DNA from 2 places in the Neobacillus sp. plas4 genome. Region 2 is predicted to be linked to the other one. Evidence: riboswitches for the same ligand, from Rfam matches in the RefSeq annotation. Region 2 holds a riboswitch; the other holds the start of a gene.
What was found. Region 2 has a riboswitch for cobalamin ahead of cobT (nicotinate-nucleotide--dimethylbenzimidazole phosphoribosyltransferase). Riboswitches for the same ligand answer to the same signal wherever they lie in the genome.

Region 1 (4,199 bases), 1.1 Mb from region 2:
ATAGAGGAAATTGGGAATTCAATCCATACTATTCAAAATATTGATATATTGGGAAAGTATATTGACAACTTTATTTGCCTTCTGGTAGATTACTCTTAATAATATAAATCAGTGACGAGAACGAGTAAGAAAAGAATTATGTTCCCCAGAGAGTCGGCGCATGCTGAAAGTCGATGAACACAACTTCTCTGAAAATCATCTCCGAGGTGCAAAGCTGAACTAGGTAAGCTTTGACGAATTTCCACCGTTACAATGGAACACGTATGATGGTACGTTGACTGAGAGCCGGATTGTTTCATTTTGCGAAACTTGCGGAATAAGGGTGGTAACGCGAGTAATAACTCGTCCCTATTTTAGGGGCGAGTTTTTTTATACAAAAAATAGTAATGCCCATCAGTTATTTCAATCGATTATTCTCGTAAATCAGATCTGTTTATGTCCCAAGTTACTTTTTTTAGAAACGAGGTTTCATGAAGTATGAAAAATATAATTGTTGTCGTTGGATCGTTAATTGTTGCTTTTGGCTTTAATTTCTTTCTGGTTCCATACGGGATTTTAAGTAGTGGAATAAGTGGTATTGCCATTTTGATTGGGTTAATCACTCCATTTGATATAGGTTTAATGAATCTATTGCTCAATCTGCCTATACTTATATTGGGATACTTTAAGCTTGGTAAGTTGATTACGGTTAATACATTGATTTGTGTTGTATCACTTTCCGTTTTCTTATCTCTTTTGCCAGTCGTTCCTGTAACAGACAATATCTTGCTGTCGGCAATTTTCGGAGGAATCATCGGCGGCATTGGGATTGGCGTGATTTTGAAATATTCAGGCACCTCTGGCGGATTGGATATCATTGCGATTATCATTTCACGCACTAGTAATGTTAGTGTGGGTCTTCTCCTGACGGGCATGAATGGCGTCATTGTCCTTATTTCTGGTGCTGCTTTCGATTGGAATATTGCACTATATACGCTATTGTCGATTTTTTTGACTGGTAAAATGATTGATACTATTCACACGAATCACATCAAATTAACGATGCAGATTGTTACGACAAAAGGGGAGTTAATACGAAAGGAATTACTAGAATCAATCTATCGAGGTATCACCATTACAGAAGGTTATGGCGGCTATACAAAGGAGACAAAACAAATATTAATGATTGTGGTTACACGCTACGAAATGCTGCAAGTTAAAAAAATTGTCCGCAGCCATGATGAAAAAGCCTTTATTAATATATTTGAAACGGTAGAAGTCGATGGAGAATTCGCAAAAAATTAGATTCGGGTCAGACCTCCGGCGAGTTAAAGCTTTAAATCGCCGAAGGTTCACACGATTGTGCGAGGTGAGTACGTATAATATTAGATAGAACAGTTGAAATAGTTTACAAAGGTGGAATACTCTACTATAATGACCTTTATAGCAAAAAAATGAATACGAGACAAATAGGTTTCTTAAATAATCTAAAGTGAGATTCATTTGAGACTAAGAGGGAAGTTGGTTAAAGTCCAACACGGTCCCGCCACTGTAAGCGAGAAGGAAGGTTATAAAAATCCACTGTGTTTATAACATGGGAAGGGATAACCAACGGTGATTCGCAAGTCAGGAGACCTGCCTATTATGTTTTTAAGCTTCCTCGAGGAAAGGAATGTTTAAAGTGCAGGTAATCGATTATGTAAATAATTTTTTATTTATTATGAAGATTGCAAGTTACATACAGTCCACAAGACTTAGTAGTATAAAACAAACTGCCTTTTTACTTTAACGCTTTCCTCCGGAACAGCGTTTTTTTGTGTTCAAAAATAGAAGGGGGAAAAAAATGATGAAACTGATCGGAAAAAAATGGGGTCTTTTCCTTGTAGTTCTGCTGTTAAGCATGGGTATCATAGCAGGCTGTGGCACGGAAGGACAAAAGACGAAAGAAGATGCGGCTGCTAAAACGGAAGAAGTGGAGAAGGAAAGTGGAGAACAATTCCCTATCACCCTCACGGATGATGCGAATCGAGAAGTAACGATAGAAGAGGAACCTAAAACAATCGTTTCAATTCAGACAAGTAATACTGAAATAGCGTTTGCACTTGGGTTAGGCGATAAAATAATCGGAGTATCCGATTATGATAACTATCCCCCAGAGGTAGAAAAAATAGAAAAGGTTGGAGCACAGGATATCAATTCAGAGCTGGTTCTGACACTCCTTCCAGACATTGCACTTGTTACGGATTATCATTATAAAACGCATCCAGAAACCTTAAAACAGTTTGAGGAAGCTGGTATTGACGTGGTGGTTGTTGGAAGTGCGGTATCTTTTGAGGACGTATATAGCAAAATTGAAATGATTGGTACGGCAACCGGAAGTAAGACGGAAGCAGATGAAATCGTTACAGATATGAAAGAGCGTCTTCAAGCAATCAAAGACAAAGCAGCAGCGATCAAAGATAAAAAGAAAGTTTGGGTTGAAGTTTCACCGGCTCCAGATATTTTTACAACAGGACAAAATACCTTTATGCATGAAATGCTTGAGACCATTCAAGCCACTAATGCCGCAGAAAATCAAGATGGCTGGGTAAAGATGACGGAAGAAGAAATAGTAAAATTAAACCCTGATGTGATTATTACCACTTATGGCTACTATGTAGATAATCCAACAGCAGGGGTGCTAAGTCGTGAAGGATGGACAGAAGTGCCGGCTATAAAAAATAAAAACGTATTTGACGTAGATAGTGATACGGTTACAAGACCCGGGCCTCGTTTAATTGAAGGAGTCGAGACACTTGCGGAATTTATCTATCCGGAAATATTTAAGAAATAAAATAGGTTGGATGTATTTGATTAGCGGAGGGCTTTTACTTGGTACAAGCCTTCTTGGCTTATTTTATAGTAGTGTCGCAGTTCCAGTCCCTGTCATTTTACATATAATTCTGGAAAAAACGTTTAACATAGGTTGGCTTGAGATGGTACCAAAAAATGAAGAAATGATCATTTGGAATATCCGACTGCCACGAGTTCTTCTTGGTTTTTGTATAGGTGCGTCTCTGGCATTAGCGGGTGCTGCTTTTCAAGGGCTATTACGCAATCCTTTAGCAGACCCCTATACCATAGGAGTATCATCTGGTGCCTCTTTAGGTGCCGTATTGGTTTTATTTTTTCAATTTACGATTGTTGGTTTAGGCAGTTTTACGCTTCCGTTTGTCGCCATTTTATTTGGATTAATCTCTTTACTCGTTGTATTTGGACTCGTTCACTTAAGCAGTAAAAGTCTTGCGATTGAAACGATCATATTGGCGGGAATCATTGTAAGTGCCTTTATTGGTGCAATTGTCTCTCTCATTATTTCATTAAGTGATAGAGACTCCATGACACAAATTATCTACTGGTTATATGGCAGTGTGGGAATGAGAGGGTGGAGTCATGTTCAACTTATTCTCCCATTTATGCTAATAGGTTCTTTTATATTATTCTATCACTACCGTGAATTAAATGCCCTGGCACTAGGTGAGGAAGCAGCAGATCATATTGGGGTGGATGTTAAAAAGGGAAAGACATTCGTTCTAATTGGTGCGTCGTTATTAACAGGTGCAGCAGTAGCTGTTTCAGGGTCAATTGGATTTGTTGGACTTGTTATTCCACACCTAGTACGACTAGTTACGGGCCCAAATCATCGACATGTCCTTCCGCTTTCCTTGATAATAGGCGGAGCTTTTCTCATATTAGCTGATTTAATGGCTAGAACCATCATTGCTCCTAAAGAGCTGCCAATTGGCGTTATCACTGCCCTCATTGGTGCACCTGTATTTGCCTTTTTATTGATTCGAGAAAGACTTGGGAGGGGGATTAGAAGATGATCAACGTTCAAAACTTGGTAGGAGGATACTTCAATTCCCCCGTTATTAATGGTATAAATTTAGAAATTGAAAAAGGAGAATTTTTTGCTCTTCTTGGTCCGAATGGGAGTGGGAAAACAACCCTTTTTAAACTCATTACAGGGCAGTTACCGACGATTAGCGGGAAAGTATCAATCTGTGGTAAAGAAATTTCTTCTCTCTCAAAACTAGAGAAAGCCAGAAAAATGGCGGTTTTAACACAGGAAGTTCAAGTATCCTTCGATTATACGGTTGAGGAAATCATTAGTCTTGGCCGCTATCCACATCAAAAGGGAATTTTTAAGCAGCTTTCGAAAGAAGACCGGAAAGTCATTG
Region 2 (4,199 bases):
ATTCACGCGCGTTATCTAGCATTTTTTTTTCGCTTGAATTAAGTGCTTTTTCTTTCTTCATACGAATTAAATCACGTACAACTTCAGTACATTCTTGTATTTTACCCGTTTTTATTTTGTCCGTGTTCACTTTATACCTTTGTTTCCACGGCAGTAATCTATCTGATTCTCCATGATGAAAAATGTTTATGATGTGTTTTAATGCAATTATATCAGTAACAGGGCGTATATTTGAACTCAATATTTTACCCGTAGGAATCATGACTTGCATATTACCGATTAACATTTTTATGACATAATACTGTTGTTTTTCCCCTGAAATTTCCTTTTCTTCTATGGCTTTAATTATACCTACTCCGTGCATTGGATAAACAATGTTATCGCCAATTTGAAACAAATAATCCACCTCCATATATGGTAACATTCTTTACCTTAACATATATATTATTTTTTATCAAATTTTCAATTTTATCATAAATTTATTTTAAGTGTCAACTACTTTTTCTTTAGAAATCAGAAAAAACAATAGGAATCGTGTCGGATTACCAATAAAGGGAAGGTTGATTTTCCCGCTTTACTGTTTTCATGTTCCCTACTCCTTTACAAGTGGGGGTTCTTTGTTTCACAGAAAAAGAAAAGCAGACTCCCATAAAAGAGCCTGCCATCCCTGCTTTGTAAAATTATGCAGCTTTACGTACGTTTGAAGCTTGAGGTCCACGTTGGCCTTGCTCCACATCAAAAGTCACTGCTTGACCTTCTTCTAAAGTTTTGTAACCTTCGCCTTGAATCGCTGAGAAATGAACGAATACATCGTCTCCACCTTCACGTTCGATGAATCCGAAGCCTTTTTCGCCATTAAACCATTTAACATTACCTTTTTCCATTTGTATTGCCTCCTAGTGTGTAAACACACACAATGTAATACTATCCCTGCTCCCAGTGATCAACAAGATGAAAAGTAACAAATCCTTTACACCGAACAAAAATAATTCTTTTTAAACATAACATTTTTTGTAAGAAATGTAAAGATACAGAAAAAATTCATTGAGCTCACTATTTCTTTTTGAAAATCATTGCCGTATATTTTGTATCAGGATTCACTCCATATTCTGTGTGCATGCTTACAATCTAATAGTTACTAAAGAATCTCCTTAGAATCATAAGAAGTTTCTTCCATTTTCAATAACGTGTTATCTTCTTTTATAATAAAAATGCTGCCATTATGCATCAACCTGACCACCGTTCATATAGGATCTATTATAATTTTAAAAACGAATTAAACTTGCTTCGCAGTACAATTCAAAAAGCAGAGACCGCCATTTATTTAATAAATCCACTAAGGTATTGGTAAAGCTCTTCTAGTTCTTTTTCTTTTGCCACAATACAATTCGGATATTGTTTTATTTCTGCTACGCTTGTTAGTTTAAAATCGTTTGGAGTTGGCAGTCCTGAAGCACAAATCACCATATAATCGGCAAAGTAAATCAAGCCTGTTACAGCTGATATTTTAATGGTCATTTGGCCCATAGCTCTTCCCGCAAACAGCCCTTTCATGGCACTTTTCCCACCGGATCTTTCAATAACAATTTGATTTTCATCTACCATTACAACTGTTCCTGATTTTAAATCAAATGTTTTCATGTCTTATCGCCTCCACCTTAACTAGATACAATGCTTTATCCTCTACTTCGTTAATCAACTACTCAATCAATACTTCTACCGTTTGTTTGAAAAGAGAAAGGTCGGTTTTAGGTGTTAGAGGAATTATACGAATACTTCTCCCCCTTTCACTTCAATGTCCTGTATCTCATGATAATATCAATAGTTGTATTTTTACCACATCTGATTTTTCTATGTTTAAAAAATACAAGGATTATTCCATTATTTCAGATTCGGATTCTGACAAAATATATTCTGTATGATTATCAGTTCACAAACCTTCTAGCTTCATGTGTTCGTTAATTTCAGGAAGAGCTTCTTCCGAAAGCTGGTGACAAAGTGCTTCAATTATAATATCTTGATGATCCAGTTCTTTTGCAGAACGGTAGGCTTCTCTTAGAACTTGGACCGCAAAGTCTGATTTAATGTTTTCAACGATTTAAGCAGCATAAATAATGGTATTATCCTTCCTAAGATAGCTTCCTTTACCACCTCATCCGATTGGAAATTGGTTAACGTTACGGACAGTTCCTCTAACAAACTGTCATCCTCTTTAAGAAACCTTCCTCTTCCAATTGACTTAAGGAGAGGTCTTTGCTATTTTAAGTTTAAGTGAAAAATACATATAAGTAGTAGGTGCCCTTTGGGGAGAATAGGGAATGGAGTGAGAATCTTCAGCGGTCCCACCACTGTAATGGGGAGTTTCATTAGAAATGCCACTGGAGTTATCTCTGGGAAGGCCTGATGAAGTGACGATCCTAAGCCAGGAGACCTGCCTATCTGCTTTGACTCTTATAGATAATGGAAAAGTCTGTAGTTTATTTGTTAATCAAATAAACTACAGACTTTTTTTGTTGAATAGGGTCTTAAAAAGAAAGGAGAAGAAAAAATGAAATTATTACAACAAACGATTGAAAAAATTGAGGGATTGGATCAAGAAATGGTAGTAAAAGCAAGGGCCAGAGTGGACAGTCTTATTAAGCCTCCTAAAAGCTTGGGAAAGTTAGAATCCCTTGCTATACAATTAGCGGGGATTACAGGAAAGCTCTATCCTGAGATTGATCAGAAAGCGGTTATTGTGATGGCGGGCGATCATGGAGTTTATGAAGAAGGGGTAACAAGTAATCCACAGGAGGTAACTTTTGCACAAACGTTGAATTTTGCAAAAGGATTAACGGGAGTATGTGTGATAGGGAAAGTTACTGGAGCTAAGATTGTTGCAGTAGATGTTGGAATAAAGGGAGAGATCCCAAGTGACGCAGGTGTCATTATTAAAAAAATAAAGAATGGTACAGACAATATGGCAAAGGGTCCTGCTATGACGAGGGAGGAAGCGATAAAATCCATAGAGGTTGGGATAGAAATTGCTCATGAAGAAATAAAAAAAGGAGTCAATTTACTTGGTACAGGTGAGATGGGGATTTGCAACACAACTCCTAGTACAGCGATCTTGTCCGTTTTAAAAAATTGTGATCCTATAGAGATTACTGGAAGAGGGGCTGGGTTAGGTACAGGAGGAATCGAACATAAAGCAGCTGTAATTAGGAAAGCGATTGAGATCAACAAGCCAGATTGTAAGGATGGAATCGATGTTTTAGCCAAAATTGGTGGACTAGAAATAGGTGGAATGGCAGGTGTTATGCTTGCGGCTGCAGCTAATAGAATTCCAGTTGTAATCGATGGCTATATTTCAACCATATCTGCTTTAATTGCTGCAAGGATTGAACCGAAAGCGAAGGAATATTTCATCACCTCCCATGCCTCTCTAGAACCAGGTGGAAAAATAGCGAGTGATCTGCTAGGAATCGAACCAATGTTACACATGGATATGTGCTTAGGAGAAGGTTCCGGTGCTGCTTTGGCTTTCCCTATTATAGAAGCAGCCTGCTCTATGATGAAAAATATGCCAACCTTTGTGGACGTAGGAATGGAAATATAATAGTGTAGGATTTAGAAGTAACTGGGACAGTGGGATCTGTCCTCCATCCCTTCAAGTTATTGTTAAATTTATTTATAAGTTGGTCCTTTTACCCGCTCCTCCCAGAGAAAAAAGTTCCAGTACCAACCAAAAATTTGGAAGGAGACTGGCACTTTTATCGGCAAAAAAGAGGGATGTTATGCGATCCCTCCCTTGCCTATCTATTCAGATTAAATCTAAAAAGGAACAAATCGTTAAAATCCCTTTATCAAAGTTTTCTAAGTTAAAATGTTCATTCGGTGCATGGAGATTTTCATCTGGCAAGCCGAATCCCATTAAGATAACTGGAGAATTTAGGGTATGGTTGAAATCCGATACAATCGGAATCGAACCCCCTTCTCTTTTATAAACAGGTGTTTTCCCATAAACCTTTTCATAGGCCTCAGCAGCTTTTTGAATCATCGGATCATCGATTGGGGTTAAGAATGGATTTCCTGTATCTTGAAGTGTCACTTTTACTGTGCAGCCTTTTGGTGCGTGTTCTTCCAAATGCTTTTTGATTAAGCCCTGGATCTTTTCTGGATTTTGATTATTGACTAGACGGCAGGTGATTTTGGCATGT

Region 1: it holds a riboswitch for cobalamin, as region 2 does, so the genes downstream of both, AC2TFD_RS18890 (ABC transporter substrate-binding protein) here and cobT (nicotinate-nucleotide--dimethylbenzimidazole phosphoribosyltransferase) in region 2, are expected to answer to the same signal.

The regions. Positions count from the first base shown of each region.
Region 1 is NZ_CM170152.1:3,789,565-3,793,763, reverse strand. It holds T-box leader at 103-353, shown strand; gene AC2TFD_RS18895 (YitT family protein) at 478-1,284, shown strand; cobalamin riboswitch at 1,434-1,636, shown strand; gene AC2TFD_RS18890 (ABC transporter substrate-binding protein) at 1,826-2,812, shown strand; gene AC2TFD_RS18885 (FecCD family ABC transporter permease) at 2,823-3,845, shown strand; gene AC2TFD_RS18880 (ATP-binding cassette domain-containing protein) at 3,842-4,199, shown strand, end outside.
Region 2 is NZ_CM170152.1:2,663,542-2,667,740, reverse strand. It holds gene AC2TFD_RS13245 (CarD family transcriptional regulator) at 1-412, opposite strand, end outside; gene AC2TFD_RS13240 (cold-shock protein) at 681-884, opposite strand; gene AC2TFD_RS13235 (hypothetical protein) at 1,321-1,641, opposite strand; cobalamin riboswitch at 2,277-2,453, shown strand; gene cobT (nicotinate-nucleotide--dimethylbenzimidazole phosphoribosyltransferase) at 2,549-3,598, shown strand; gene AC2TFD_RS13225 (dipeptidase) at 3,803-4,199, opposite strand, start outside.